3 regions of the Cupriavidus sp. 01T418 genome follow, and region 1 is predicted to be linked to each of the others. Evidence: predicted binding sites of a transcription regulator. Region 1 holds the regulator's gene; each other region holds the start of a gene.

Region 1 (11,154 bases):
CAGGGGGCAGCCCGGCGCGGGCGGCCCTGCCGGCGCATTGCGGCAAGCACGGCAGCCGCCCCGGCCGCCCGATCCCAGGAACAGCCCAAGCGCCATCGCATTCGTTGGTATACTTCGTCGCCATGATAGCTAATTTCAATGCGGATCGAGCACTTCGGCTCGCTCGCGAGACCCTCCAGATCGAAGCCGATGCCGTCGCCGCCCTCGCGGGCCGCCTGGACGGCGAATTTGCGCAGGCCGTCCAACTGACCCTCAATTGCAGCGGACGCGTGGTCGTGTCTGGTATCGGCAAGTCGGGACACATCGGCCGCAAGGTCGCCGCCACGCTGGCATCGACCGGCACGCCGGCCTTTTTCGTGCATCCGGCCGAGGCCAGCCATGGCGATCTCGGCATGGTCACCCGCGACGATGTGCTGATTGCCTTTTCCAACTCCGGAGAGACCGCCGAGCTGCTGTCGATCGTCCCGATCGTCAAGCGCATCGGCGCCAAGCTGATCTCCGTGACCGGCAACCCCGACTCCACGCTGGCCAAGCTGGCCGACGCCCACCTCAATGCCGGGGTGGAGAAAGAGGCCTGCCCGCTCAACCTGGCCCCGACCGCCAGTACTACCGCCGCGCTGGCGATGGGCGACGCGCTGGCGGTGGCTGTTCTGGACGCCCGCGGCTTCGGCGAAGAGGATTTTGCCCGCTCGCATCCGGGCGGCGCGCTCGGGCGCAAGCTGCTGACCCATGTGCGCGACGTCATGCGCAGCGGCAATGCGGTGCCCAAGGTGCGCGAAAGCACGCCGCTGGCCCAGGCCTTGATGGAAATCACCCGCAAGGGCATGGCCATGACCGCGGTAGTGGACCCGGACGACCGCCTGATCGGCGTGTTCACCGACGGCGACCTGCGCCGCCTGCTGGAAACGCCGCGCGACTGGAAGACCGTGCCCATCAGCGAGGTGATGCACCGCTCGCCGCATACGGTGGGGCCGGACCAGCTGGCGGTGGAAGCCGTGCAGGTCATGGAGGCGAACCGTATCAACCAGATGCTGGTGGTCGATGCCGACCAGCGCCTGGTCGGTGCCCTGCACATCCACGACCTGACCCGCGCCAAGGTCATCTGAGGGCAACCAGAACCTATGCAGGATCTCCTGTCCTCCCTGAGCCGGCTTGGAATGCGAATCTTGCCGCTGCTGCTGATGGCGCTGGTGGCGGGCAGCACATTCTGGCTGGTGCAGGTCAATTCCCCGAAGGAAGCCGCCACCGGGCCGGTGGGCAAGAAGCATGAGCCCGATTACTACATGATCCGTTTCTCCGCCACCGAACTCGCCGAGGACGGAAACACCAAGATGCGGTTTACCGGCGACAAGATGATCCACTTCGAGGATGACCAGACCTACGAAGTCACGCGTCCGGCCATGCGCGCCTATGAAATCGACCGTCCGCCCGTGACCGGCCACTCCGATCGCGGCACGATGAACGCGGAAGGCTCGGTGATCGACCTGTTCGGCAATGCCTTCATCGTGCGCGCCCAGGGGCCCGACCTCGCCAAGGATCCCCAGATGACCGCCGCCTCCGAGTATTTCCAGGTGCTGGTCAACGATGACATCGTCAAGACCGACAAGGCTGTCAAGCTGACCCGCGGCCCGTCGGTGATGACGGCCAACGGGCTGATCTTTAACAATGTCACCCGCGAAGTACAATTGCTGGGTAACGTACGCGGCACCATTATCACGGGACCGCCGCCGGCGAGCCCCGTGAAGTAGTCCATCTCCCTTGTTCTTCGACAGCCGCCAGGAAACGAAGCCGCCCGCGGGCTACAGCCGTCCGCGCCAACCGCCATCACGCCAACATGAATCCATTCCTGACGACATCGTCCTGTCGCCGCCGCACCACGGCCGCTTTGCTGACGCTGGCAGCCGTCCTTGGCCTCGCGCTGGCCGCGCCCGCCAGCGCGGAGAAGGCCGACCGCGACAAGCCGCTGGTGCTGGAGGCCGACAACGCCAGCTACGACGACGTCAAGCAGGTTTATGTGCTGACCGGCAACGTGGTGCTGACCAAGGGCACCATGGTGCTGAAATCCGACGCGGCCGAAGTCCGCACCGATCCCGAGGGCTACCAGTACGCCGTGGCCACGTCCAAGGGCGACAAGCAGGCCTATATCCGCCAGAAACGTGACAACGTCGACGAATACATCGACGGCTGGGGCGACCGCATCGAGTATGACGGCAAGCAGGAATTGTCCAAGCTGATCGGGCGCGCACGCATGGCGCGGCTGGCCGGCGCCAAGCTGGTCGACGAGATCCGCGGTGCGGTGATCACCTATGACAGCCGCAACGAGTTCTACACCGCCAGCGGCGGCGCGGAGAACGCGACGGCGGGCAGCCCGTCCGGGCGCGTGCGCGCCGTGTTGTCGCCGCGCCAGGAGCAGCCCGCCAGCGGCGCCGCCGGCAAACCGGTGCAGCTCAAGCCGGCGCCCGCCCCCGTCAACCCCTGACGCCGCCGCGTCGCCCGATCCACGGATTCCAGCTTCATGACCGAGACCCAGACCCAAACCGTTACCGAGGCCGTTACCCAGGCCGCTCCCCGGGCCGCGCCCGCCCATCCCGCCGCCCTGACGGAGAGCAGCACGCTGGTCGTGCGTCACCTGAAAAAGCGCTACGGCTCGCGCACGGTGGTCAAGGATGTGTCTCTCGACGTCAAGAGCGGCGAGGTGGTTGGGCTGCTGGGGCCCAACGGTGCCGGCAAGACCACCTCCTTCTACATGATCGTGGGGCTGGTGGCGCTGGACGAGGGCGACATCGTGCTCGACGACAAGCACATCAGCGGCCTCGCCATCCACGAACGGGCCCGCATGGGCCTGTCCTACCTGCCGCAGGAAGCCTCGGTGTTCCGCAAGCTCAATGTGCAGGAGAACATCCGCGCGGTGCTGGAGTTGCAGGTCCAGGACGGCAAGCCGCTTGGCAAGACCGAGATCGAGCGCCGGCTGGACACGCTGCTCGATGACCTGCAGATTGCCCACCTGCGCGACAACCCGGCGCTGTCTCTGTCCGGCGGCGAGCGCCGCCGCGTGGAAATCGCCCGTGCGCTGGCTTCGGCGCCGCGCTTCATCCTGCTCGACGAGCCTTTCGCCGGCGTCGACCCGATCGCGGTCGGCGAGATCCAGCGCATCGTCAGCTTCCTGAAGGCGCGCAATATCGGCGTGCTGATCACCGACCACAACGTGCGTGAGACGCTTGGCATCTGCGATCACGCCTATATCATCAGCGAAGGCGCCGTGCTGGCTTCAGGCCAGCCTGAAGACATCATTGCCAACGAATCGGTGCGCAAGGTCTACCTGGGCGAGAATTTCCGCATGTAAGGGCTCACGGGCGGCACGCGGCGTCTGGCGCGAATTTGCGCCCAGGTGCCTCCGGTGCCCCCTTTTGTCCGGCAAACGATCACGGCGGCGTCAGCGATAGCAATTTCCGTTCCACCAGTACGGAAGTTGGGCATAAAATAGGTCGCATGAAACCGTCGCTTCAGCTCCGCCTCTCGCAGCATCTCGCGCTTACGCCGCAACTCCAGCAGTCGATCCGGCTGCTGCAACTGTCCACGCTCGAACTGCAGCAGGAAGTGGAGCAGGCGCTGACCGAGAACCCGCTGCTCGAACGCGAGAACGACTGGCTGGACAGCCCGCTGCGCGTCGCTGCCGACGGCTCGGTCAATTTGCAGAGCGCGCCCGCGCCGGCGCCCGCCGACGGCCAGGGCACCAGCGAGAACCGGCCCGACGGCGCGCCCGAAGCCGAAGACAATTATTCCGACAGCAATGAAGACTACGGCAGCGACTGGAGCCTCGACGATTTCGCCCGCCGCCCGCAGGGCGACGACGACGAAAAGACGCCGATGCAGTTGCGCGATGCCGAACCCACGCTGCGCGAATACCTGATGGAACAACTCGCGCCGCTGAAGATTTCCATGCGCGACAAGGGGCTGGCCATCTTCCTGGTGGAATCGCTGGACGACGACGGCTACCTGAGCGCCTCGCTCGAGGAAATCTGCAGCGAACTGCCGGAGGAGCTCGAATTCGAAATCGACGAGGTCCACGCCGTCCTCACCCTGCTGCAGAGCTTCGATCCGCCTGGTGTGGGCGCACGCAACGCAGCCGAGTGCCTGGCGCTGCAATTGCGCCGGCTCAAGCACCCGCAGCGCGACCTGGCGCTGAACATTGTCACCAACCACCTGGAACTGCTTGCAGTGCGCGACTACACGCGCCTGAAGAAGGCGCTGCAGGTGGACGAGCCGGAACTCAAGTCCGCGCACGAACTGATCCGTTCGCTGGCGCCCTATCCTGGCCATGCGTACAGCCGGCCGGACGCCGACTTCGTCGTGCCGGACGTGTTTGTTCGAAAACTGAACGGCGGCTGGATCGCGCAACTCAATCCGGACGTGATGCCGCGACTACGTATCAACGACATGTACGCGCAAATCTTGCGCGGTGCAAAAGGCGATGCGGGTGCGGCTGGACTGCAGCAAAAGCTGCAGGAAGCACGCTGGTTGATCAAGAATATCCAGCAAAGGTTCGACACGATATTGCGCGTCGCACAAGCGATTGTCGAACGTCAGAAGAACTTCTTCACCCACGGTGAAATTGCGATGCGCCCCTTGGTTTTGCGGGAGATTGCCGATACACTGGGATTACACGAGTCCACCATCTCTCGGGTGACTACCAATAAATACATGGCAACGCCGATGGGGACTTTCGAGCTGAAGTATTTCTTCGGCAGTCATGTTTCCACAGAAACCGGCGGCGCGGCCTCGTCAACGGCAATCCGTGCGTTGATCAAGCAGTTAATAGGAGCCGAAGACGCCAGGAACCCCTTGTCCGACAGTCGGATCGCCGAATTACTCGGCGAGCAAGGCTTCGTAGTGGCACGGCGTACCGTTGCCAAATACCGCGAGGCGCTCAAGATTCCGGCAGTTACTCTCCGAAAGACTTTGTAGCCGAGCTGCATCGCCTGCCTGATGCAGCTCTTTCAGAAGGAGAAACGCTATGAACTTCAAGATCAGTGGACACCACTTGGACATCACGCCCCCGCTGCGTGAGTACGTGGAAACGAAACTGGAGCGTATCGTCAGGCATTTCGATCAAGTCATTGGCGTAAGTGTGCTGCTCTCTGTCGACAATACAAAAGAAAAGGACCGGCGGCAGTACGCGGAAATCAATCTGCATCTGAAGGGCAAGGACATCTTTGTCGAAGCGCACCACGAGGACCTGTATGCCGCTATCGACGCGCTGGTCGACAAGCTCGACCGGCAAGTGATTCGCCACAAGGATCGCGTGCAAAGCCACGACCGTGAAGCGGTCAAGTACCAGATGGCCGAATCGCAGATGCAGCAATGACCGTGCCTGGCGGCCCACAAACCGCGCCGCCTGTGTCAGTCCTCTGAAAAATGGAATCAAGCCGCGCCCATAGCGCGGCTTTTTCGTTGCTGGCGCCCGTCCGGGACCACGCAGGGGATTCCGCAACGCACACGTACCGGTGTATGCTGTGCAATACATAATTCACTTGGCTCGGCCATTTTTCCGTGCGCGCGGCACCACTTCCGCGCATCGGCTATTGCATTGCACAAGGCGGGGGCGGGCCTGCTCTATAATGGCCACACGCCCGACACCGGCATGGGGATACCCGGTGAAACATCGGACCTTGTCTTTTATCTTTTCTGCCCGCTGGGACGCCCCGAGGCCCCGGGCATGCTCTTACTAGAAAACGCTGCGCATTCCACACATGAATCGTTTGGCTAAATTGCTGCCACCCGGCAACATCAACCTCGACGTCAGCGTCACCAGCAAGAAGCGCGTGTTCGAACAGGCCGGGCTCCTCTTCGAGAACAATCATGGCGTAGCGCGCGCTACCGTGACCGACAACCTGTTCGCCCGCGAATCGCTGGGGTCCACCGGGCTGGGCGCCGGGGTTGCCATTCCGCACGGTCGCATCAAGGGACTGAAACAGCCGCTGGCCGCCTTCATGCGCCTGGCCGAGCCGATTCCCTTCGAGTCGCCGGACGGCAAGCCGGTCGCGCTGCTGATCTTCCTGCTGGTGCCCGAACAGGCCACCCAGCAGCATCTGGAAATCCTGTCCGAGATCGCCCAGTTGTTGTCCGATCGCGAGATGCGCGACGGACTGGCTACTTTGCCCACCCCCGACGACGTGCACCAGTTGCTGATGCAATGGCACCCCTGACCCGCCACTGAAAGTTCGTCCCTGAAAGCATTCGCATGGAACTCACTGGCGTCACCTCGCAGTCGATCTTCGACGACAACGCAGCCGATATCAAACTGTCCTGGGTAGCGGGACTGGAGGGCGCGGACCGTGCCTTCGATGTCGAGTTCGCGCGTGAAGCCACTTCCGCGGCCGATCTCGTCGGCCACTTGAACCTGATCCACCCGAACCGGATCCAGGTACTGGGCAAGCCCGAGATCACTTATTACCAGCGCCTCGACGACGAGATGCGCAAGCGCCAGATGGGCGAGCTGATCCTGCTGGAGCCGCCCTTCCTGGTGATCGCCGACGGCATGGAGCCACCGCCCGACCTGGAACTGCGCTGCACGCGCTCCTCCACCCCGTTGTTCACCACGCCGGTGTCTTCCGCGGCAGTGATCGATCACCTGCGCCTCTACCTGTCCCGCATTTCCGCGCCGCGCGTGACCATGCACGGCGTGTTCCTCGACATCCTCGGCATGGGCGTGCTGGTGATGGGCGAGTCCGGCCTGGGCAAGAGCGAACTCGGCCTGGAACTGATCTCGCGCGGACATGGGCTGGTGGCCGACGACGCCGTGGACTTTGTCCGCCTGGGACCCGATTTCATCGAAGGCCGCTGCCCACCGCTGCTGCAGAACCTGCTGGAGGTGCGCGGCCTGGGCCTGCTCGACATCAAGACCATCTTCGGCGAGACCGCGGTGCGCCGCAAGATGAAGCTGAAGCTGGTGGTGCAACTGGTGCGCCGCAACGACGGCGAATTCGAGCGCCTGCCACTCGATTCCCAGTACCTGGATGTGCTCGGCCTGCCCATCCACATGGTCAAGATCCAGGTGGCGGCCGGCCGAAATCTCGCCGTGCTGGTCGAGGCCGCCGTGCGCAACACCATCCTGCGCTTGCGTGGCATCGACACGCTGCGCGATTTCATGGACCGCCAGCGTGCCGCCATGCAGGCCGACGTGGCGTCGCGGGGCCAGGGCCGGCTGCTCTAGGCCTCGGCAACAAAGTCCTGACCGTGCGGACGTGCGAAAATGGCGAACCCTCCGGTTCGCCATTTTTCCTGGCGCCTTGCCGTCATGACGGCGTCATCACCTGATGTTATGCTTGCCGTGCTATGCGCATCATACTTATCACCGGCATCTCCGGCTCCGGCAAATCCGTTGCCCTGAACGTACTGGAAGACGCAGGTTATTACTGCGTTGACAACCTGCCGGCCCAGTTCATCCCGGAACTGGCCAAGTACCTCGCGGCCCAGGGCTACACGCATCTTGGCGTAGCCACCGACATCCGCAGCCGCGAATCGCTGGACGAATTGCCCGGCACGCTGCGCGACCTTGCTTCCGAACACCAGGTGCGGGTGGTTTTCCTGACCGCCAACACCGACGCGCTGGTACAGCGATACTCGGAAACGCGGCGACGCCATCCGCTGTCGATGCGCGTCGACAAGGCGGCGCTCCCCGCCAGCGCAGAAAGCGCGGGCGTTGCGGACAATGCACTCGATGCGCTGTACAGCGACACTTCCCTGATCGAGGCCATCGAGATGGAGCGCGAATTGCTCAGCCCGCTGGCGGAGGCTGCGCATCGCATCGACACGAGCAATGTGCGCACCAATACGCTGCGTGCATGGATCAAGGAATTCGTGCGCGGCGATGACCTGAAGCTCACCCTGCTGTTCGAGTCGTTTGGCTTCAAGCACGGCGTGCCCAGCGACGCCGACCTGGTGTTCGACGTCCGCTCGCTGCCCAATCCCTACTACGACCTGGCGCTGCGCCCGCTGACCGGCCGCGACGAGCCCGTGATCGAATTCCTGCAGAGCCAGCCCATGGTGCTCGCCATGGCCGAAGACATCCGCGCCTATGTGGAAAAGTGGCTGCCGAGTTTCATCGCCGACAATCGCAGCTACCTGACCGTCGCCATTGGCTGCACCGGCGGCCAGCACCGCTCCGTGTATATCGCTGAAAGACTTGCCAACTATTTTCGCGCCCATGGTAATGTGCTGGTGAGACACCGCGAGCTCGCACCGGGCGGCTAAGGCCGCATCGCCAGTTCTCGCGGCCAGGCTCGGCAGTCCTCGCCCGAAACTCTGCTGGCTCCGCATGTCACACGCCACGCCCGGCTCGTCCGCATCGCCCGCCGCCTTTTCCGGAACATCGTCCGGCACATCGTCGGTACCGCCTACGCTGGATAGCCTGCCGCTATTTCCGCTGCACACCGTACTTTTCCCGGATGGCCTGTTGCCGCTGCGCGTTTTCGAAGCACGCTACGTAGATATGGTGCGCGCATGCATGCGCGATCACACGCCCTTCGGCGTCTGCCTGATCGCCAGCGGCAACGAGGTTGCCCGCCCCAACGAGTCCACCATGCCCGAGCCCATCGGCTGCCTGGCCGATATCGTCGACTGCAATATGGAGCAGCTTGGCGTGTTGCTGATCAGCGCCCGCGGCCGCCAGCGTTTCCGGCTGCTGGGCCACAGCGTAAGCGCGGATGGCCTGCTGGTGGGCCAGGCGGAATTGCTGCCGCCCGACATCATCGATTGCAAGCTCGAACTGCTGGGCGAATGCCTCGCCGTGTTGCGCCGTATCGTTGCCTCGCTCCACGCGGAGCATCCGGGCAAGCTTCCCTTTGCCGAGCCGTTCCTGTGGGATGACCCGAGCTGGGTCGCCAACCGGCTTTGCGAGTTGCTGCCGGTGCCGCTCAGGGCCAAGCAGATGCTGATGGCGCTGCCGGATGCAGGAATGCGGATCGAGATCGTGCACAAGTACATGCACCAGCACCATATTCTCTAGAAAGGTCTGGAAAGGTCTGGAAAGGTACAAGGTGCGACTAAATCCGCTGCGCGGCCCGTGGCAGGCGCTGCGATTTCTTCGCACCTTCCGACGCGCGGCTTAGAACAAACCGCCTTGGGCTTGTGCCTCCAGCAGCTTGCGCACCGGTGCCGGCGTGCCTACCGTGCCGAGATCGTCCAGCGACAGCCAACGCAACGCGGGGCCGTTCGTGGCATCGTGCGCGGTCAGGCCGGTCACCTCCACTTGGATGGCGCGGATCAGCAGACGGAAGTGGGTGAAGACGTGGGTCAGTTCGCCGACCATGTTGGCAGTGGTGGGCGTGCCAAATTCGCGGGCGCGTTCGAGGGCGGCGTCTTCGGCCAGTTCGGCATCGAAGGGCACGGTATCGACGGGCATTTCGGGCAGGCTCCACAGGCCGCCCCAGATGCCGCTGTCCGGACGCAAAGCGAGCAGGACCTCACGGCCACGGCGCACCAGCAGCATCACGGTACTGCGCTCGGGAATGGCCGCGCGCGGTTTCGGCGTGGGCAGCACGGCGGTCAGGCCGTCACGGCGCGCCACGCAGTCGCTGGCCAGCGGACACGACGCGGCGGCGGCAAGGCAGGCTGGCTTGCCGCGCGAGCAGACGGTGGCGCCAAGATCCATCACCCCCTGCGTGTACGACACCATGTCCTCGGCCTGCTTCGGACCCTTGGCGGGCAGGACCTCCTCCGCGATGCGCCACATGCAGTTTTCCACCGCCTTGACGCCGGGGTGGCCGTGGATGCCGAAGAACCTGGCGAATACGCGCTTGACGTTGCCGTCCAGGATGGGCGAGCGCACGCCGGCGCTGAACGCGGCCACCGCCGCCGCGGTGGAGCGGCCAATGCCGGGCAGCGTCACCAGTACTTCGGGGTCGGTCGGGAACACGCCGCCATGCTCGCTCATCACGGCTTTTGCGCAGCGATGCAGGTTGCGCGCACGCGAGTAATAGCCAAGCCCCGCCCAGAGCGCCATCACCTCGTCCGCGCTAGCCTCGGCCAGGGCGGCCACGGTAGGCAGCCGGCCGACGAAGCGCTGGAAATACTCGATCACCGCGCCGACCTGGGTCTGCTGCAGCATGATTTCCGACAGCCAGATACGGTAAGGGTCGCGCGTGTTCTGCCACGGCAGGTCGTGGCGCCCGTGCTGGCGCTGCCAAGCCACCACGCGCGTGGCGAAATCGGCGGGAACGGCGTCGGGAGAAAGATCGGCGAGAGAGAGGGCGGAAGAGGCGGCTGGCTTGCGGGGCATCGGAAACGTGACGGGAAAGGCGGCGGCGCCGGAAGCGGCGGCGCGTCATGATACCGCCTCGCCGCCTCCGGCACTGCCGGCGGGCCGTTGCGTCAGGCCGCGACGGCCTTGAGCTGCCCGTCTTTCGCGTCCGCCCGCAGGATCTGCCGGGAGAAGGACTCGATGCGTCCGCTGCGCTCGTCCAGCCCGTTGAGCACTTCCTCCAGTTGCGCGATGCGGCCCTCCAGCGTGTCGGTAGCCTCGTGGATGCGCTCGATCGAATCCACCCGGCGACGCAACTGCTTCTGGTGCTCGCGCACCTGCGCTTCCAGCGGCGTCATCACCGACTTGAGCCAGATCTCGATATCGCGGTTGAGATCGCGGAAGGTTTCCAGCACGCGGCTGGCGATGGTGGAGAACGCGCTTTGCATCAGCTGGGGCCGCGAGCGCGTCAGCATGCTCATGGTGCCGAAATGCGTGTGGGCCAGCGCCAGCGTCTGCTGCAGTTCGCTGACATAGCGCGCGGTGACGAACTGGATCGGCGCCGGCAACGTAAAGCCGTGCTCGGCATTGAAGCGGCGGTACATGCCATCGGTAAGCTGGTGAAGCTGGACGATTTTCTGGTCGGCCTCGCTGACCAGCTCGCCAAGCCGCACGAACAGCCCGTCCAGGTCCTCGCGCATGCCGCGCGAGAAGAACCGCTCCTTCATCTGCTCGCGGCGCTCGCGCATGGTACGGCGTACGTCGCGCAGTTGCAGGCTCTTGATGATGTCGGCGCTATGGCGCCCGAATACAAGACGCAGCGCCTGGAACTTGGCGATACTCTGCTCGAACTCCTCCTTCTCCGAATGCACGCGCATCAGCATGTGCTTGACCATCGCGTGGTTCTTGCCGCG
Region 2 (8,810 bases), on a different contig from region 1:
AGATTCTGCCTCTGACATTCGCGCCGTACAGCAACAAGAGGGAAAGATCGTTCCTGCAGCTTGTGACGGCGCTGACGAGTGCCCAAGGTGGGAATCGACAACGGCGCCGCGTTGCGCGCATGCGGCATCCTATGCGCATCCCCCTCGGCTTCCCTTCGCGGCCTTGGAAAGACAAAAGGGCCAGCACGCGCAAACGTGCTAGCCCTTTTCATATCGGTGGTGCGGCTGGCAGGATTCGAACCCACGACCCCTTGGTTCGTAGCCAAGTACTCTATCCAACTGAGCTACAGCCGCACGCGAAGACGGCATTCTAGCGCAACCGCGCAGGAATGCAACCCCCCTCTTTTCTCGTGGCATGCAGATCCCGTCATGCTGCGGTGAACCGGCTTAGGCCGGCGCAGCATAATGCGGGCGCGCCACGGCGTCGATGCGGGGAAGCTGATCCGTTACCAGCGATAGCGCGCTCCAAAAGTGCCACCCGGATTGTGCCCGGCCTTCAGCTTGAGCCAAAGCTTGACGCCACCGTTGGTGCTGCCATGCGCGCCCAGGTTGAGTGAGAGAAGCCCGCGCAGCATATCGGGATCGATGCGAGTGCCGTTGATATTGATCACCTGCTTGCGGTCCTGCCACAGGTCGGCTTCGACGAATGGATAGACCCCGTTGGCGCCGGTGAGCCGGGTCGGCTGGGTGCCGTAGACCCGCACGACCACCTCGGCAGCGCTCGCATCCGCCGGCTGCCCTGCCAGGAAGCCGGGCGCGCTCTTCTGCGCCCCAGGCTGATAGGCGAGTTGCAAGCGCGGCTGTATCGTCAAGCCGCCGCTGCGCGGGACCACGGTATCCAGCGCGACGGCCATGCTTTGCACCCCGCCGCCGACAAACCCGGTGGCCGAAGTGACATCGTCCAGGTGCAGGAATAATTGAACGGGCCGCGAAGGGTTGGCGGGTTCGGCATACAGGGGATGGGGCACAGCCGCGCCGAGGCCGGGGACGTCATTGTCCGCGCCGGGTGGAGGCGACCCGCCGGTCCAGTACCACTTGCTGATCGATGCCACCAAGGGCACCTGCGCGTCCTCCACGCTGGGCCAGGCTGTCGGCGCGGGCGGCGCTGGCAGATCGTCTCCGGCGATTCGCGGAGGCAGCGCCAAGGCATTGCTGCTGGCGACCTGCGCAGGCTGCTCCGGCGCATTGCTGGCCACCTGCGCAAGCGAATCGGATTCGAGCTGGTCCCAGCCGAGACTGGCATTGCCGGCCGAGGAACGCTCTTCGGCCTGCGCCAGCGCTGCCAGCAGCATCGCAAGGATCGAGCAACAGAACTGGCGGCAGGGATGAGGGTGGGCTGCGTGTGCGCAAAGACCAGTCCCAGCGGTACTGGCGCCCCCTCCCGTCGCGCTCGCAGTTGACACGCCCCTGGCCATGACTGCAACCCCTGGCTGAAATGAACCATGCCTGCTTTGCTGGAGCATAGGCCAAACATGGTGCAGCCGTTAGGGCCCGGGCGCGCCTTGCGTGGGGTGCCGCACAGTGCGGCATGGCAGCCTGGCGGCAGCGTGTCAGCCGCAGCCAGCTTGCCATGCGAATCCAGATCGCTCCGCCAGGATCGCGGCTGGCATCCGGGACGGGCAGCGCGCCAGCCCGCGGCAGAACAAGAAGAAGCGAAACAAAGGATTAGCGGTTGTGCGCCCTGCCGGGCGCACCAAAAGAAAAAGGCCGCTGCGTCAGCAACGGCCTTTTTCATCGAGTCTTGGTGCCCAGAAGAGGACTCGAACCTCCACAGTGTTGCCACCGCTAGGACCTGAACCTAGTGCGTCTACCAATTTCGCCATCTGGGCTTCGTTGCGCTGTTTTTGCTGCAGCGCTGCGAAGAACGACATTATGCTGATAGCAGAATCCGCTGTCAACACCCTCCCAGCATATTCCCTCCAGCCTTCTTCAAGACTGGAAGCTGACGTTCCCAGGCCTGCCGTCAAGGTGCAGGGTCGCGGTAGCCGGTTGCGTGCTCGCCACCACCTTCCCGGCGCGCAGCACCAGCAGGCGGGTAGCGCGCAGGCGGATCGCCTCGACCGCGTCGCGCGCCTGCAGCAGCACCAGGTCGGCGCGGCAGCCCGGCGCGATGCCGTAGCCGTCCAGGCCAAGAATGCGCGCCGGCGTCTCGGTGACAGCAGAGAAACAGGCACGCATCGCTTCCTGCCCGGTCATCTGCGCTACATGCAGCCCCATATGCGCCACCTCCAGCATGTCGCCGGAGCCCAGGCTGTACCACGGATCCATCACGCAGTCGTGGCCGAATGCCACCGGCACGCCGCCGGCCAGCAGCTCCGGCACGCGGGTCATGCCACGCCGCTTCGGGTAGGTGTCGTGCCTGCCCTGCAGCGTGATGTTGATCAGCGGGTTGGCAATGGCGGCCACCCCGGATTCGCGGATCAGCGGGATCAGCTTGGACACATAGTAGTTGTCCATCGAATGCATCGAGGTCAGGTGCGAACCGGCAACCCTGTCCTGCATCCCGAGCCGCACGCTCTGGTAGGCCAGGGTCTCGATATGGCGCGACAGCGGGTCGTCGCTCTCGTCGCAATGCATGTCCACGCGCAGCCCGCGCTCGCTGGCCAGCTCGCACAGGATGCGCACGGACTCGGCGCCATCGGCCATGGTGCGTTCGAAATGCGGTATGCCACCCACCACGTCGACGCCCATGTCCAGCGCCCGCTTCAGGTTGTCGAGCGCACCGGGCGCACGCAGCACGCCGTCCTGCGGAAAGGCGACCAGCTGCAAGTCCAGGTAAGGCCGGACCTTCTCACGCACATGCAGCAGCGCCTCGGTGGCAAGCAGGCGCGGATCGCACACATCCACATGCGAACGGATCGCCAACAGGCCCTTGGCCACCGCCCAGTCGCAATAGGCCAGTGCCCGCTCGACGATGGCATCCTGCGTCAGCAGCGGCTTGAGCTCGCCCCATAGCGCAATGCCCTCGAGCAAGGTGCCCGACTGGTTGATGCGCGGCAAGCCGTAGGACAGTGTGGAGTCCATGTGGAAATGCGCATCGACGAAGGGCGGGGTGACGAGTTGGCCCGCTGCGTCGAATTCGGTGGCCGCCGGCGCCTTTAGCGCCGGCTCGACAGCCTTGATGCGGTCGCCAGCGATACCGATATCGATGCCGGTGCGGCCGTCGGGGAGCGCGCAGTTACGAAGGATAAGGTCGAGCATATTGGTTGTCTCATGGCGCCCGGGCGAACGATAACTACATGGCCACGCCGGCCGGCTCCAGCCCGCAACCGCGCAGCAAAAGCTGCACGAGATGATCGGTGGCCTGTTCATAATCGCGCTGGCCCAGGTGGCTCACCCCGAGCACGGCGCATACCTGCGACTCAAAATCGGCATAGGTCTGGGTAGCTGCCCAGATGGTGAAGAACAGGTGCAGCGGATCCACGCTGGCCATCTCGCCGCGCGCGATCCACTCGCGGATCACGCCGGCCTTGCGCGCCACCAGCGCGCGCAGCGCACCGCTGAGCACGTCGCGGATTTCCGGCGCGCCGTGCAGCAGTTCGTTGGCGAACACGCGCGAGGCGTCGGGATGGCTGGCCGACAGCCGCATCTTGGCGCGGATGTATTGCTCAAGGGCGACCCGCGGGCTTTGCTCCGCGCCGATAATGTCGGTCTCGGACAGCCACAGCGCCAGCGTATGCGCCAGCACTGCCCTGTACAGCGCCTGCTTGGTGCGAAAGTAGTAATGCAGGTTGGACTTCGGGACGCCGGCGCGCGCGGCGATCTCATTCATGGTGGCGCCGGCGAACCCGGCGCGCGCGAACACAGACTCCGCAGCGCGCAGGATGAGCGCCTCGTTTTCCTGGCGGATACGGCCGCCCGCCCTCTCCCGCAGTGGCGGAAAGCATGGCGGCGGCGCCGTGGCCGGCGCTCCCATTACTTGGTGCCGTAGAGCCTGTCGCCGGCATCGCCCAGGCCGGGCACGATGTAGCCGTGCTCGTTGAGTTCCTCGTCAATGGCGGCGGTGACGATTGCCACGTCGGGGTGCGCTGCCTGCAGTGCCCGCAACCCCTGCCGCGACGCGATCAGGCATACGTACTTGAGGGTGCTCACGCCGGCTTCCTTCAGGCGGTTGAGCGCGGCGATGGCGGAGTTTCCGGTGGCCAGCATGGGGTCGACCACGATCACCAGCCGCTCATGGATGTCCTCCGGGATCTTGAAGTAGTACTCGATCGGCTCCAGCGTTTCGGGGTCACGGTACAAGCCGATATGCCCTACCCGCGCGGCCGGCAGCAACTCCAGCATGCCATCCAGGAAGCCATTGCCGGCCCGCAGGATCGAAACCAGGCACAGCTTCTTGCCCGACAGCACCGGCGACTGCATGGGCGCGATCGGAGTCTTGATGGCGATGGTCTCCATCGCCAGGTCGCGGGTCGCCTCGTAGGTCAGCAACTGGCTGATCTCGCGCACCAGCCGCCGGAAATTGTCGGTGGTGGTGTCTTCGCTGCGTACCAGCGTGACCTTGTGCTGCACGAGTGGATGGTCCACCACCATCACGGACGGGGTGACAGGCGGCACAGCGGAGAGGTCGGTCATGATGCGCTCCTGGAATGCGGTCGTGAAGGGGTCAGCCTGCGGCTCGACGCGTGACTGCGATATCGGTCAGAACACCGTGCCATCGCTGTTGATGGCGAATGGCGGCGGTCCGCCGGGCCTGCGCTTGGCGGCAATGCGCCGTCCCGCCGCCCAGGTGCCGCCCTCCAGCACGCGGGCAAGCGGGAACGCCGCGGCCGACAGGCCGAGCGCATCGCGCACCGACGCGGCCACAAGGTCGAGCCCGGTCACCGTCAGGGCACGCCATTCCACGATGACCGGCTCATCGACCGTGTGCGCTACGGCGGCAAAACCGGGATCGCGCGGCACCATCAGTTCGAAATCGAACAGCAGGCCACCATTGCGGTACTCGGGCAAGCCGGTCAGCGCCTCCACCCCGGTCACAGTCAGGCCGGCATCTTCAAGCGGTTCCAGCAGCGAGTACGTCAGCCACTGGGTCAGCTTGTGGAAGGGCACCAGCCCATCGGTGCAGGCCGGATGGTGCCAGCAGTCCCCCAGCGACACCCCGCCCAGGCTGACGCGCCCCGGCCACACGGGCCCGAGCGCGACCAGCAGCGTGGACAGCACGAAGCCAGCCTCGATCTGCCCGTCGACGGCGTGCCCCTTGAGGTAGTCGTACAGGTTACCCAGCCGCGCTGGCGTGCCGAACACGGCCGACGTGGCTTGCGCCACTTCGCCCAGCCGGCGCAGCAGGCCGGCACGGCCGTCCAGGCCCACCAGCCGATTGTGCTGCGCCACCTGGAAGGCGGTCGCGATGGAAGACGCATCGATGCGCATCAGCCGCTCGGCATCGGAGCGCAGCGGCTGGCCCGGCTGGGCGGAAAAACCGCCGCGCGCGAACAGGTCGAAGCTGGCAACGCCAAGCCCCTCGGAGCGCGTCAGCAGCAGGTCGCTGGCCGGATCGCGGTAGCGCCAGTCCGGGCCGGCGCCAGCGTCCAGCAGCACGCTGGGGATGACCAGGTCGATGCCGATACGGGCACGTTCCTCGCGGTCGGCCTCGCCGGAAAGCCCGCCGCGTTCGCACAGGATCTGCCAGCGGTCCAGCTTCTCTCCAGGACCGCCGCTTTCAAAATGGCGCCAGCGGCTGTGGTACGGCACATTCAGGTCCGGATAACGCTGGCGGATGGTGGTCGCCACATAATCGGCCACCGCCGGAATGCGCTCCGGGTGCCAGGTAAACAGTCCGGACGCGCCAGCCGCCACATGGTCCGTCACGGCGGCGCAGCGCGTGCGTACCGCCGGGCCGGTCAGCAGCGCCGCGGCCGGATGTCCCGGTGGCACGGGGCTGGCCCATCCGGCGCGGTGATCCGGGTCGTTCGTGAACGCATCGGGGGCGCCCTGCGGGCCGCCCACTTCGGGGTTTTCGTTCATTCGTTCAGTCCTCTACCCTTCGCCAGCGCGAGTTCTTCGGCACCGGGCGGGGTATAGCTCGTGAAATAGCCAGCCGCCACCTTGGCGTCGATTTCCACGCGGGCATCGGCCGGGATCAGTGCATCGGGAATTGCTACCTGCTCGATCACCTCGATACCTTGAGCGGTCAGCGCCCCATGTTTCATATTACTCATCGAAGCCCAGCGATCGATACGCTTGATGCCCAGCCAGTGGAATACATCGGGCATGAGCTCCTGGAAGCGCATGTCCTGCACCCCGGCCACACACTCCGTGCGCGCGAAATACGTCTCGGCCCGGTCGCCGCCGACCTGCCGCTTGCGGGCGTTGTAGACCAGAAACTTGGTCACTTCGCCCAGCGCCCGGCCTTCCTTGCGGTTGTAGACCACCAGACCCACCCCGCCCTGCTGTGCCATCTCGATGCAAACCTCGATGCCATGCGCCAGGTAGGGGCGGCAGGTGCAGATATCCGAGCCGAACACGTCCGAGCCGTTGCACTCGTCGTGCACGCGGCAGGCCACTTTGGTTTCGGGCTTGCCCAACTGGCTGACATCGCCGAAAAAGTACAGGGTCATGCCACCGATCGGTGGCAGGAACACCTTGAGGTCGGCCCGCGTCACCAGTTCGGGGAACATGCCACCGGTCTGCTCGAACAGGCTGCGGCGCAGCATGCTCTCCTTGATGTCGAAGCGGCGCGCCAGCCCCGGCAGGTACCAGACCGGATCGATCGCGGCCTTGGTGACCCGTACGTCGCCGTTGGCATGCAGGATCTGGCCGTCGGGCGTGAGACGGCCGGCTGCGATGGCACCCATCAGTTCCGGCATATTGATGTGGGCGCGCGTAATGGCGATCGTGGGCCGGATATCGATGCCCGCCAGAATGCGGTCTGCAAAGGCACTCGAAACCAGGTGTCCCCAGGGATCCAGGGAGACGATCCTGTCCGGGTCGCTCCATTGCGGATGCGGCCCGATGGATTCGGCCGGGGAAGTGTCCGTCAGGTCAGCGCGGTGATCGCGCTGCAGCTTGCCGGAGGCCACGGCCAGCGCGCGGTACACCGCGTAGGCGCCGGAGTGGGTGCCGATCACATTGCGCTGGGCCGGATTGGTCACGCTGGCGATCACGGGCCCGCGCTCCACCGCCGTGCCGGCCCCCCAGTGGATGGGCTCGGCCGGCTTGTCGCGGCGCGCGTGCGAGGTCAGGACAATATGGTCGGACATGGCAGCCTCGGAACAGAAATCCTGACCAAACGGTCAGGTTCGCTATTCCATAGTAGGCAACCTTCGTGCCATATCCCAATGCTCGTTTATACCGTTTGTTGGGTGCCGCACGATGACCGGCTGCACCGTAGGCGTGCGCACGCCGGCGGCCCATGGCTGGCTCATGGTGCATTGGCACCATGTAACAGTGGCACCCGGCCGCTGGGGCGGGGTGCCGCTTCATTGGATACGCCTGTGAAGAATCAGGTCGACCGTTGCTGCCCGGCCTGTCGCGGCTGGGACGGCTGCGCACGAGCCGGCCACAATGCCAGCCGCAGGGTTCGCAGCGGGTGGGTGCTCTCGATGTAACGATGGAACAAAATACCGGCGGCATTGCTCGACAGCCACGCCAGGATCATGCCCAGCGCGTTGAGCAAAGGCCGATTCGGCGCGAGGTGGAACACCAGCGCGTTGACGAGCAGGCATACCGGGAAGTGCACCAGGAAGACCGAGTAGGAAATTCGCCCAAAGAGTGCCAGGCCAGGGGCTTGCGGCCAGCGCTCCAGCCAGCCACCGCGCCGCGCAAGACCCAGCAGCAGCGCGATCGACAACGCCACGGCGATGCGCAAGCGGAAGTCCACCATCAGAGCCGCCAGCACCACGGTGCCCAGCACAAGCAGCGCCATCGGCGAGCGCTCTGGCGCGGAGGCCCAATAAGCCAGCGTGCCCATGCCATAGGCACCGAAGAAGTAAATGGCCCAGATATCCCAGGTGGCGTCGCGGTTAAACCAGAACAGCGAAGCCAGGACCAGCCCCACCACCACCAACGCCCCGAACGGGCCCCCGCCAACCTCGAACCATTGCGCGCAGCGGCGCGCAGCCCACAGCGCCAGGATCAGCAGCACGAACAGTTGCAGATCGATGGCCACGTACCAGACGCCGGCCGACAGTGCGTCGAAGTCGAGCACATTGTGCAGCAGCAGCACATGCGCCAAGAACTGAGGCAGGCCAGGGGCCGCGGGAATGGAATCGTGATGCATCCAGGTGCGCGCAACGGCGGCACCGGCAATCGCAATCACGATAGCCACGGTATAGGGCACCACCAGCTTCTGGTAGCGGCGCCAGATTGCTTGCAAGGGGTGCGGCTCCATCAGATGCCCGTCCGGCGCGAGGCTGCGCGCCGCCAGGAATCCGCCGATGACGAGAAATGCCTGCACGGCGATGCGCGCGTATTGCGAGAACCAATCGAGCAGGTCGGGGGCCAGCACATGCGCCGCATCGGACATGGGGCCGTAAAAGGCAAGATGGTGCAGCACGATCAACTGGGAGCTGATCGCCTTGAGTGCGTCAATGCACGCCATGCGCGAAGGACGGGGGCTCATTTGTTATAGAAAGGCTACAAAGTACGCAGGGGGCGGATTCTACCCCTAAGAGTAGGCCTTGATGCTGAAGCATGCCTGGATGGACGGTAACGAGATGCTTCAATGAGTCGCAATCACCACATTTACGCGCAATATGGACCTGAGAAGTCACCTTAATAACACTTCGACTTGGAAATTATGCCGAATACGCCACGAAACTATCTCCGTTCAGGATCCTTCAAGGACATCCCGGTTCCGCTGTCCAGTAGCA
Region 3 (11,154 bases), on a different contig from region 1:
GCCCTTCTTCCACGTCACCGGCTGCATGGCCGTGCTCAACGGCGCGCTGGCCAGCGGCAGCAAGATTGTGCTGATGCGCCGCTGGGACGTGGTGCGCGCCATGGGACTGATCGAGCGCGAGCGCTGCACGGCCGCGGGCGGCGTCCCCACCATTGCCTGGCAGATCATCGAGCATCCGGAGCGCGAGCGATTCGACCTGTCCTCGCTCGAAAACGTCAACTATGGCGGCGCGCCGGCGTCGGCCGAACTGGTTCGCCGCATCACCGAGGTGTTCCCGCACTCGGCGCCCGGCATCGGCTGGGGCATGACCGAGACCTCGGCCACCTTCACCAGCCACAGCGCCGAGGAGTATGTGGTGCGGCCTGAAAGCGGCGGCCCCGCCTTGCCCATCGGCGAGATGAAAGTGGTCGATGGACGCGGCCGCAGCCTGCCCATCGGCGAAACCGGAGAACTGATGGTGCGCGGCGCCAACGTGGTACGCGGCTACTGGAACAAGCCGCAAGCCACGGCCCAGACGTTCATCGACGGCTGGCTCAAGACCGGCGACATCGCGCGGATCGACGAGGAAGGCTTTGTCTACATCGTCGACCGCATGAAGGATATGCTGATCCGCGGCGGCGAGAACATCTATTGCATCGAGGTCGAAAGCGTGCTGTACGATCACCCGGCGGTGATGGATGCGGCGCTGGTCGGCATTGCCCACCGCACGCTGGGCGAAGAACCAGCGGCGGTGGTCAGCCTCAAGCCGGGCGCGCAGGTCACCGAGGCGGAACTGCAGGCCTTCGTGGGGGAGCGGCTGGCGGCCTTCAAGGTGCCGGTGCGGATCGTCTTCTGCCCCGGGATGCTGCCGCGCAATGCCAACGGCAAGATCCTGAAATCGACATTGCGCAAGATGTTCGACGCGGCGGCCTGAACCCGGCCTTTAGCCAAGGCCGCATTGCAACCCGATGCGATCCTGGCGCGCGGGCCGGCTTATGGCCAAAGCCGGCTGGTCCGGCGCTGGCGCTCAATCGGCAGCGCGCCGGCACGACGGCTGCGCGAGATTCAGCCGCGGCCGACGAAGGGCATCCTGGTGGCCATCACGGTCATGAACTGCACATTGGCATCGAGCGGCAGGTTGGCCATATGGACCACCGAACTGGCCACGTGCGCCACGTCCATCAGCGGCTCGGGTGCAATCTCGCCATTGGCCTGCGGCACGCCGCGGGCCATGCGGGAAGCCATGTCGGTCGCGGCGTTGCCGATGTCGATCTGCCCGCAGGCAATATCGTAGGCGCGGCCATCCAGCGAGAGGCTCTTGGTCAGCCCGGTGATGGCGTGCTTGGTTGCCGTGTAAGGGACCGTATTCGGGCGCGGCGCATGCGCCGAGATCGAGCCGTTGTTGATGATGCGCCCGCCGCGCGGGCTCTGCGACTTCATCAGCGCAAAGGCCGCACGGGAGCACAGGAAGACACCGGTCAGGTTGGTGTCCACCACTGCCTTCCATTGCTCCACCGACAATTCATCGATCGGTACCGCCGGCGCATTGATGCCGGCATTGTTGAACAGCACGTCGAGCCGGCCGAACTCTTCGCGGATTCGCGCGAAGAGGTGTTCGACCGAAGCCGGATCGCTCACATCGCACTGCACCGCGAGCGCTGTATGGCCATCGGCCCGGGCCTGGGCGGCCAGCGCCTGGAGCGGTTCGGCGGTACGCCCGGCAAACACCACCCGGTAGCCCGCCGCCAGCAGTGCTTGCGCCACTGCCTTGCCAATGCCGCGGGCGGCGCCCGTTACCAGCGCAACCTTGCCTTGCTGACTCATCCTGTCTTCTCCGGATTGACTGATTGACTGATCGACTGATCGACTGATCGATCGACCATTTGATGGATTATTTGACCGGGATCGGCGTGTCCGCCGCCACCGGCACCGCGGTCACGCTGTTCTGCGGGCTGCCGGAAACGATGCGATCCGAGTAGGTCAGGTAGACCAGCGTGTTGCGCTTGCGGTCGACCGCGCGCACCACATGCAAGGTCTTGAACAGGATCGACATGCGCTCGGAGAACACATTGTCCTGCTGGCGCAGCGGCCCCTTGAACGTAATCGGCCCGACCTGCCGGCAGGCGATCGAGGCTTCCGCCGGGTCTTCGGCCATGCCCAGCGAACCCTTGATGCCACCGGTGCGGGCGCGCGAGACGTAGCACGTGACGCCCTGCACCACGGGATCGTCATAGGCTTCGATCACGACCTTGTCCGAGCCGGTTATGCGGAAATTAGTGCTGACGCTGCCGACTTCCTCGGCATGTGCCGCAGGCGCGAGCAACGCCAGCGCGGCCAGCAGGCCCTTCAGGCCGGTGTGCATGCGTGCCGCCCCCACCTCAGGACACCGTACCCGTGATTTCAGCGTGGCGCTTTTCCATTTCCTGGCGCAACTGGCGGCGCAGCTGGGCCGCGGCAAAGCGCTGGCGCTCGACTTCATCGCGCGGCACCAGCGTCGGCACTTCGGCCGGAGCGCCATCGTCGTCCACCGCCACCATGGTGAAGTAGCAGCTATTGGTATGGCGAACCAGCTTGCTGCGAATATTCTCCGTGATGACCTTGATGCCAATCTCCATGGAGCTGCGGCCAGTGAAATTCACTGCCGCCAGGAAGGTCACCAGTTCCCCCACATGGATGGGCTGGCGAAACATGACCTGGTCGACCGACAAGGTGACGACATAGCGTCCGGCGTAGCGGCTGGCACAGGCATACGCCACCATGTCGAGGTATTTGAGGATGGTGCCGCCGTGCACATTGCCTGAGAAATTGGCCATGTCCGGCGTCATCAGCACGGTCATGGAAAGCTGGTGGGACAGGTCGTTCATGATGAATCCGATGTCTGGAAGCTGCCGGGCGGACCCGCGAAGCAGGTCGAAAGACGGGTGCCGACGATTGGCAGTTTAACCCGGAACGGGCCTGCCGCCTTGCGGCGCAGCACCTCCCGGCGCAGCCCGAGCCCAACAAAAAAAGCGGCCTTCGTGGCCGCCTCTTATCAGCGCTCAAGGCGCGGACTCTTACTTCTTCTTGTTCACAGCGTCCTTGAACCCTTGGCCAGCAGAAAACTTGACCGTCTTTGCGGCCGGAATCTTGATGGTCTCGCCAGTACGCGGATTGCGGCCGGTACGCGCAGCGCGCTTGCCGGAACTGAAGCTGCCGAAACCCACCAGCGTTACCGAATCACCCTTGGCAACCGCCGTCTTAATGTTGTCCAGAGCCGCATTCAGCGCGCGCTCTGCCGCAGCATTGCTCAATTCCGCGTCCGCGGCGATGGCAGATACCAATTCACCTTTATTCATGGCTGATTTCCCTTGTTGGTCGTCTTGATCGGAGTGTCTGCCACGCGGCAAATTACCGATCGGGGCAGTCTAATCTGCGCTTTAAGCATTGGGCAATCCCCAGTGGCACCAATGCAACAGCCGCAAATCCTTGACTCAAGCGCCTTTGCGGGGAATCTACCCCCTTTTCCACGCCTTCAAATGCGCGCATTGACGCCACGCAAAATCCAAGCTGCGTACCGCGCGATGCGGCCTTGGTCGCCCATCCGCTACGAACGCCGGTGCCACGGGCAGCGGCCCGCGGCATCCGCATGGCCCCGGACGGGGCCCGGCAAGATCCTCCATTGTGGTGCACGACGCAGGGCATACGACGCCCCAAATCGAGGCATTGCATCATTTTGGCGCAAGACCCGGCCTGCAACTCGCGGGCTCGCATGACGACCGCGCCGCCTTTTTCCGCCTTTTGCAGCCGGAAATCCGCGAGATGACCCCCGCAGGTGCAACAACCCGGTGCAAAAACACCCAACACGGTGCAGGTTTCCGAACGGGATGCCCCAGACTGGAATGGTTTTTGCTTACCAATGCTCCCATTTTGAGCATGAGGAATGTATGGACAATTGGAAGAGCGGCACTGACGCCCTGTTCATCCTGCTGGGGGCGATCATGGTGCTCGCCATGCACGCGGGCTTTGCGTTTCTTGAATTGGGCACGGTGCGCAAGAAGAACCAGGTCAACGCCCTGGTCAAGATATTGGTGGATTTCGCCATTTCCACCATCGCCTATTTCTTCATCGGCTACACCGTGGCGTATGGGGTCGAGTTCTTCACGAGTGCCCAGGCACTGGCGCAACGCAGCGGCTACGAGTTGGTGAGGTTCTTTTTCCTGGCGACTTTCGCCGCCGCCATCCCGGCCATTATTTCCGGCGGGATTGCCGAGCGCTCGCGCTTCAACCCACAGCTGGTGGCGACCTTCGTCCTGGTTGGCCTGGTTTATCCCTTCTTCGAGGGTATTGCCTGGAATAACCGGTTTGGCGTACAAGACTGGATCACCTCGGTCGCGGGGGCGCCCTTCCACGACTTCGCCGGTTCCGTCGTGGTCCACGCCATGGGCGGCTGGATCGCGCTGCCGGCAATCCTGCTGCTGGGCGCGCGCCGCGGGCGCTACCAGAAGGATGGCCGCATCAGCGCGCACCCGCCCTCGAATATCCCCTTCCTGGCGCTGGGTGCCTGGGTGCTGGCGGTGGGCTGGTTCGGCTTCAATGTCATGAGCGCGCAAACCGTCGACAAGATCAGCGGGCTGGTCGCCATCAATTCCCTGATGGCCATGGCCGGCGGTACCCTGGCCGCCTGGGCGGCCGGCCGCAACGACCCCGGCTTTACCTACAACGGCCCGCTTGCCGGGCTGGTGGCGGTCTGCGCGGGCTCGGACCTGATGCACCCACTGGGCGCGCTGGTGACCGGGGCCATCGCCGGCGCACTCTTTGTCTACCTGTTCACGCTGGCCCAGAACAAATGGCATATCGACGACGTGCTGGGCGTATGGCCGTTGCACGGGCTGTGCGGCGCCTGGGGCGGCATTGCCGCCGGTATCTTCGGCAGCCAGGCGCTGGGCGGGATGGGCGGCGTCTCGCTGGGCGCGCAGATCATCGGGACCCTGCTTGGCATCGGCATCGCCCTGTTGGGTGGCACGGTGGTCTACGGCACGCTGAAGAAACTGGTCGGCATCCGGCTCGATGCCGAATCCGAATACAACGGCGCGGATCTGTCCTTGCACCGTATCTCCGCCACCCCGGAGCGGGAAACCAACTGGTAACTCCCGGTGCGATGGGAATGATCCCATCGCCATCCCTCCTTGCCGCGCCCACCGCGCCCATTTTGTGCTTGAACTTCGGCTCGCTGCGTAGCAATAATGCGTTGCCTGCACTCGTGCCTTGCACCCTGCGCATGCGGGCAACCGCTGCATGATGTTCGTTGCCTGTATACCTGCCGAGCCAGCAAGGGAGTCACGATGGATGCCACAACGCTGCAGAAATTTGAAGCCGTAGCCATCGCCTATGCGACGGAATTTGGGGTCAAGATACTCGCGGCGCTGGCTTTCTGGGTGATCGGCCGGTGGCTGATCCATTTCGTGGTACGGATGGTGCAGGGATCGCTGTCCAGGCAGAAGGTCGATCCGACCTTGCTGCGTTACATCGGGTCCATCGTCACGGTCACGCTCAATATCGTGCTGGTGATCGGCATCCTGGGTTACTTCGGCATCCAGACCACCAGCCTCGCCGCGCTGATCGCCGCGGCCGGCATTGCCGTCGGCATGGCCTGGTCGGGCTTGATGTCCAACTTCGCCGCGGGGGCATTCCTCGTGGTACTGCGGCCGTTCAAGGTCGGGGACTTCGTCACCGTGGGCGGCATCACCGGCACGGTCAGGGAGATCGGCCTGTTCGCCACCTCGCTGGACACGCCGGACAACGTCCTGACCGTGGTCGGCAACAGCAAGATCTTCTCGGACACCATCCAGAATTTCAGCGCCAACCCTTACCGCCGCGTCGAACTCAAGGCGCAGCTGGCCGGCAGCACCGATCCCGCCGCCGCCGCCGCGCTGCTCAAGGAACGCATGGCCGCACTGCCGAACGTGCTGGCCGAACCGGCCCCCGACGTGGAAATCCTCGAGTTCAACCTGGTCGGGCCAGTACTTGCCGTGCGTCCGTACTGCCATACCGATCATTACTGGCAGGTGTATTTCGACACCAACCGCGCGATCCGCGAGAGCTTTGGCGAGGCTGGCTTCCCGGCGCCGATGCCGGCCCAGCTGGTGGTGCTGCAGAACGGCCAGGCCGCGTAACCGTGCCGGACGCGCGGGAGCGCACCAGTGCGTTCCGCCAGGCCATCGCGGCGCGCATCACCCGGCGCTGTGCGCCGGCTTGCCTGAACGGCCGAAGACGCGCATCAGCACGGCGCCGGTACCACAGACACCCATGACTACCGCCAGAGGCAATGCGCTGCCGTCGCGCCAGAGGCTGACCGCGCCGCCGGCCAGGGTACCCAGCGCGAATTGCAGCGTTCCCATCAGCGCGGACGCGGTGCCGGCGCGCTGGCCCTGCTCGGCCATGGCCAGCGCCGAGGCGTTCGGCAGGATGCAACCAAGGCTGGCGATAAACAGGAAGAAGCCAGCCAGCAGCACCGGCAACGGCGCCACGCCGGCCAGCACGGCCGCGGCCAATCCCACGCCGGCCAGGCACGGCGCAACCAGGGCGCCGCGCAGCACATGGTCGAGCGTGCGGGTGCGCACCAGCCTCGCGTTAAGCTGCGACATGCCGATCATGCCCAGCGCGTTGGCGCCGAATACAAAGCCGTAATGAGAAGGATCGATGCCATGCAACTCGATCAGCACGAACGGCGACCCCGCGATATAAGCGAACATGCCCGCCTGTGCGCAGCCGGACGACAGCGAATAGCCCACAAAGCCCCGGTCCCGCAGCAGTTCGCCGTAGTTGGCCAGCACGCGGCCGAGACGCAGGGGCATGGCATTGACGGTATCGAACGATTCCTCCAGATACCGGTGTGCCACCCACAGGATCAGCAGGCTGCTGCCGCACAGCAGCCAGAAGATGGCGCGCCAGCCGAATGCCCCCAGCAAGGCGCCGCCGATGATAGGCGCCAGGATCGGCGCCAGGCCCATCACCAGCATCAGCGAGGAGAAGGCCCGAGCGGATTCGTGCGCCTCCAGCCGGTCGCGAATCACGGCGCGCGCCATCACCATGCCGGCGCAGCCGCCCAGTGCCTGCAGGAAGCGCCACAGCATCAGCGCCTCGACGTCGCGCGCCAGCGCGCAACCGGCCGCGGCGAGCGCATAGACCGCCAGTCCGATATACAGCGGCGGCTTGCGGCCATAGCGGTCGCTGATGGGGCCATAGAATGCCTGCCCCACCGCCAGCCCCACCAGGAAGGTCCCCAGCGTCAGTTGCACACGGCCGATATCGACCCCGAGATCGCCTGCCAGCGCGGGGAAGCTCGGCAAGTACATATCAATCGAAAGAGGCGCCAGCGCGGTGAGCGAAGCACATACCAGGAGCCAGAGGGGAAAACGCGCGGACCGTGGCGCGCGGGTGGAGCGAGTCATCGAGGCTTCCTGAGGAGCATGGGGCAGCCGGGATGGCCGCCGGCGCCAGCGTCGACAATGCGAACGGCGCGGGCGCGGTGAAAGGCGTAATTGTTGCATAGCGTAACAAGCCGCGCACACGATGCGCCGCGCGGCGATGATGCAGGCGCGCGGTCGCCTGGGCGTGCGCAACGGTGATGATGGGCCCCAGGGAACCGGGGCTGGCTTTCAACGGAAGTAACGCCAAGGGTACAATGCCAGCCTGTCGTCCGCGCCGGGCGGACGATCGCGCAGCCCGACGCACCGCGGGAGCCCGCCCTCCGGCGCGGCTTCCGGCAACGTTTTCCTGCATGAGAACAAGATACACGCTGCTTTCCGTCTTACTTGCCCTGGCCGCCGGCGCGGCCAGTTTGCCGTGGGCGCAGCAAGCGCACGCGGCAACGCCGCCAGCCAGGAGCGCCGCCTCGGCGCCCGTCGTGGTGGACGAGGCCGACGCGCTGGCCCAGATGCTCAAGGGCGCGGCCACAGGGCAGAACACCGGCGCAGCGGGCGTACCGGAACTGCTGCGCAATACCGCGCGCCCGGACAACATACTGGCGCGTGCCTGCCGCCAGCTCAACGACGCCCTGCCCATCGAGATCGATGGCGAGACGCGCCTGCGCCGCTGCCAGACGGTTCCGGGCAAACACATCCTGTTCCAGCTTGAGCTGACCAAGTATCGCGGTCCCATGCTGGACCTTGCCAGTTTCGAGCTCAGCTATGCGGCGCCGCTGCAGCGCAATATCTGCGCCAATCGCGACGTGGAAATCCTGACCAAGCTGGGGGTCAGCATGATGTTCCGCTATATGACGCGCAACGAGCGCGGCGAGCGCCGCGTGGGTGATGTCTATATCAATGCGCCCATCTGTACGGCGGCGCTGCGCTAGACCCCGTGTAGCCAGGGCGATGCGGCGCGAGCCGCAGCGGTTGTAGCGGTTGGCCGTCGGGGACGGGGCTGCCGCCCCATCCGCTTGCCCTCCTTGCGGCCACTATCTCAAGCAAGCCGCGGCCGCAATGGCACCACGTTAGGCGCACGCCGGGGCAACACGCGCGTCTCCTTCCATCCCGCGTGCGTCAGCGGGGAGCCCCACACCAGCTCGTGCAAGCTGGCCAGTGCGAAAGGATCGCCCAGCAGCAGGTGCTTCTCGGCGGCGCTGAGGCCGTCGGGGCCTGTCGTCAGGGCGCGCTGCACCAAGGCAGCATGCTCCTGCCGCGTGGCTTCCGGCTGCACCATGCGGGCCGAGCCGGTGGCGCATATCAACGCATTAGTCACGGGATCGACCACCGCATCGATAAATGCGGGCGGATCGCCCGCAGCCTCCACATGCTTCTGCATGGCGACCATCTCGCTTGGCGGCGTGGCTTCCTCGGGCGTGACGAACAACCTGGCACGGCGCAACGCACGGCCCAGCGAAACCCGCGACAGCCATACCGAAAGCGGGATCGAGAGCGCCAGCGAACCCACGATCGGCAGCAGCCACCAGATGAAGTTCGGCTCCAGCCACAGCACCAGTCCACCCCATGCCAGGCCAATCAGGGTATGCGTGCCATGACGGCGAAACGCCTCGCCCCAGGTGGTCTCGGCATCCTCGCGCGGAGGCGATTTCCAGGTAATTCCCCAACCGCCATAGGCCGCGACCACGAACTTGGTGTGGAACAGCATCCGGACCGGCGCCAGCAAGGCCGACGTCACCACCTCGATCAGCATCGAAGCCACCAGCCGCAGCGGTCCTCCATAATTGCGCGCGTCCTTCATCAGCAGCAGTACGCTGGCGAGCTTGGGCAGGAACAACAGCGTGGCGGTCGCCGAGAACAGCGCCAGCGCCCTCTCCGGATGCCACTCCGGCCAGGTCGGGAACAACTGGTAGGGCTGTGTGAAATACTCGGGCGGCACCAGCGCATGCTTGGCCAGCATGATGGTGGACAACGCCAGGAACAGAAACCACAGCGGCGCCGACAGATATGCCATCACGCCGGTGAGGAATACCGCGCGGTGCACCGCGTGGAAGCCCTGCTTCATCCACAGGCGGAAGTTCATCAGGTTGCCCTGGCACCAGCGGCGGTCGCGCTTGACCTCGTCGAGCAGGTTGGGCGGCAACTCCTCGTAGGAGCCCTCCAGATCGTAGGCAATCCACACGCCCCACCCCGCCCTGCGCATCAATGCGGCTTCGACAAAATCGTGCGACAGGATTTCTCCCGCCAGCGGCCCCTTGCCGGGGAGCGGCGCCAGCGCGCAATGCTCCATGAAGGGCAGGACGCGGATGATGGCGTTGTGGCCCCAGTAATGCGATTCGCCAAGCTGCCAGTAATGCATGCCGGCGGTAAACAGCGGGGCGTACACGCGCGTGGAAAACTGCTGCACGCGCGCATACATGGTTTCGCGCCCCACGGCGAGCGGCGCGGTCTGGATGATGCCGGCGCCGGGGTTGCCTTCCATCAACTTGACCAGCGTGGTCAGGCATTCACCACTCATCACGCTATCGGCGTCGAGCACCACCATATAGCGGTACGCACTGCCCCAGCGGCGGCAGAAATCCGCCACGTTGCCGGTCTTGCGCTTGACGCGGTGACGGCGCCAGCGATAGAAGATGCGACCGAAACCGTTGACCGCGCGGCAGGTTTCCATCCACGCATCGGTCTCGGCGGTACGCAGGTCCGGGTTGCCGCTGTCGGACAGCACGAAGAAGTCGAAGCGGGCCAGTTCGCCGGTGCGCTCCATCGACTCATAGGTCGCGCGCAGCCCGGCGAAGACCCGGTTCACGTCCTCGTTGCAGATCGGCATGATGACCGCGGTGCGCGCCTCCTCCGCGATGGGTCCGTCCACCGCTGCCGAACGCGAGATCAGATGACGATCGCCGCCCCTGGCCAGCACCAGGAAACCCATCATCGCGGTCCAGAAACCCGCCGACACCCACGAGAACAGGATGGCGAAGAGCGCCAGCATGGCAATCTCAAGCGGGTCGGTGCCGTGATAGGGCAGCACCTTGGTCATGAAATAGGTGGCCAGCGCGGTCTGCCCCGCCACCAGGCCAAGCAGCACCCAGCGCCGGTGCGAGCCCGCGGGATGCCACTTGCCCTCGGCGTCGGGACCGTCGTGCAAGGTGTCCCAGGTTTCGGGCACGGGCGGGCGGCCCAGCACGCGCCGACCCAGGTTGCGCAGGAAGCCGGTGACGATGTGCGGGGGCCAGGCGCGCGGCACCATCGAGGCGCGCTCGGGGGCCGGGCCGGTATCGATGCGCACGGTGCCGTCGGCACGGCGCTGCACCAGCGGCTCGCCCGCCGCCTGCGGGGCGCCGTAGGCGAGGTTGAGGCGGCGCCCCACCGAATCGTAGGCTGCGCCCGCCGGCGACTGCGCGGCGTCGGCGTCTTTAGCCGCGAGTCTTTGCTGCAGCGAATGCATGGCCGACTCGGAATCCGTGCCATCGCTGCCAGCGATATTGTTGAGAAGCTCGCGGCGCAGGTCTGGCGAGATCTGCACGCGATCGAGATAGCGCTCGCATGCCGCCGGGGCCGCGCGCTGCTTTAGCCGGGGGGTAAGATGTAGCTCCACGTCTCGGATAGGGTTGTATTGCCGTTGCGAAGATAGCCGCGCAATTCGACCGGTTTGTTCTCGTCCTTGCGGCGCACGATCATGGTCATGCGCCAGCCGCCGGTTGCCTCATTGCGTTGCGTCGAAGTATTCAGCAGCTCCCCGTTGCTGTCGGCCGAAATCACCGGATCGATCCGG

Evidence for each region. The regulator sigma-54, encoded in region 1, starts transcription at its own class of promoters, with help from an activator protein. The targets are predictions, from matches to a motif close to TGGCANGNAANCTGCTTT.
Region 2: the regulator sigma-54 is predicted to act here: its motif matches at 7,253-7,270, upstream of AC1DQ3_RS25545 (GTP cyclohydrolase II).
Region 3: the regulator sigma-54 is predicted to act here: its motif matches at 3,854-3,871, upstream of AC1DQ3_RS17625 (ammonium transporter).

Annotation. Positions count from the first base shown of each region.
Region 1 covers NZ_JBFTQG010000003.1:358,542-369,695, reverse strand. The annotation lists gene AC1DQ3_RS05885 (KpsF/GutQ family sugar-phosphate isomerase) at 123-1,106, shown strand; gene lptC (LPS export ABC transporter periplasmic protein LptC) at 1,122-1,748, shown strand; gene lptA (lipopolysaccharide transport periplasmic protein LptA) at 1,835-2,479, shown strand; gene lptB (LPS export ABC transporter ATP-binding protein) at 2,516-3,343, shown strand; gene AC1DQ3_RS05865 (RNA polymerase factor sigma-54) at 3,490-4,965, shown strand; gene hpf (ribosome hibernation-promoting factor, HPF/YfiA family) at 5,015-5,365, shown strand; gene AC1DQ3_RS05855 (PTS sugar transporter subunit IIA) at 5,751-6,206, shown strand; gene hprK (HPr(Ser) kinase/phosphatase) at 6,242-7,213, shown strand; gene rapZ (RNase adapter RapZ) at 7,336-8,253, shown strand; gene AC1DQ3_RS05840 (LON peptidase substrate-binding domain-containing protein) at 8,318-9,007, shown strand; gene mutY (A/G-specific adenine glycosylase) at 9,107-10,279, opposite strand; gene AC1DQ3_RS05830 (dynamin family protein) at 10,372-11,154, opposite strand, start outside.
Region 2 covers NZ_JBFTQG010000033.1:703-9,512, forward strand. The annotation lists tRNA gene AC1DQ3_RS25510 (tRNA-Arg) at 218-294, opposite strand; gene AC1DQ3_RS25515 (hypothetical protein) at 447-1,292, opposite strand; tRNA gene AC1DQ3_RS25520 (tRNA-Leu) at 1,743-1,829, opposite strand; gene AC1DQ3_RS25525 (amidohydrolase family protein) at 1,930-3,201, opposite strand; gene AC1DQ3_RS25530 (TetR family transcriptional regulator C-terminal domain-containing protein) at 3,236-3,916, opposite strand; gene upp (uracil phosphoribosyltransferase) at 3,916-4,575, opposite strand; gene AC1DQ3_RS25540 (URC4/urg3 family protein) at 4,642-5,964, opposite strand; gene AC1DQ3_RS25545 (GTP cyclohydrolase II) at 5,961-7,199, opposite strand; gene AC1DQ3_RS25550 (acyltransferase family protein) at 7,442-8,560, opposite strand; gene AC1DQ3_RS25555 (glycoside hydrolase family 15 protein) at 8,758-8,810, opposite strand, start outside.
Region 3 covers NZ_JBFTQG010000016.1:84,117-95,270, forward strand. The annotation lists gene AC1DQ3_RS17600 (class I adenylate-forming enzyme family protein) at 1-913, shown strand, start outside; gene AC1DQ3_RS17605 (SDR family oxidoreductase) at 1,045-1,803, opposite strand; gene AC1DQ3_RS17610 (CreA family protein) at 1,871-2,341, opposite strand; gene AC1DQ3_RS17615 (acyl-CoA thioesterase) at 2,358-2,843, opposite strand; gene AC1DQ3_RS17620 (HU family DNA-binding protein) at 3,033-3,314, opposite strand; gene AC1DQ3_RS17625 (ammonium transporter) at 3,903-5,105, shown strand; gene AC1DQ3_RS17630 (mechanosensitive ion channel family protein) at 5,301-6,131, shown strand; gene AC1DQ3_RS17635 (Bcr/CflA family multidrug efflux MFS transporter) at 6,189-7,409, opposite strand; gene AC1DQ3_RS17640 (hypothetical protein) at 7,739-8,314, shown strand; gene mdoH (glucans biosynthesis glucosyltransferase MdoH) at 8,422-10,977, opposite strand; gene AC1DQ3_RS17650 (glucan biosynthesis protein G) at 10,950-11,154, opposite strand, start outside.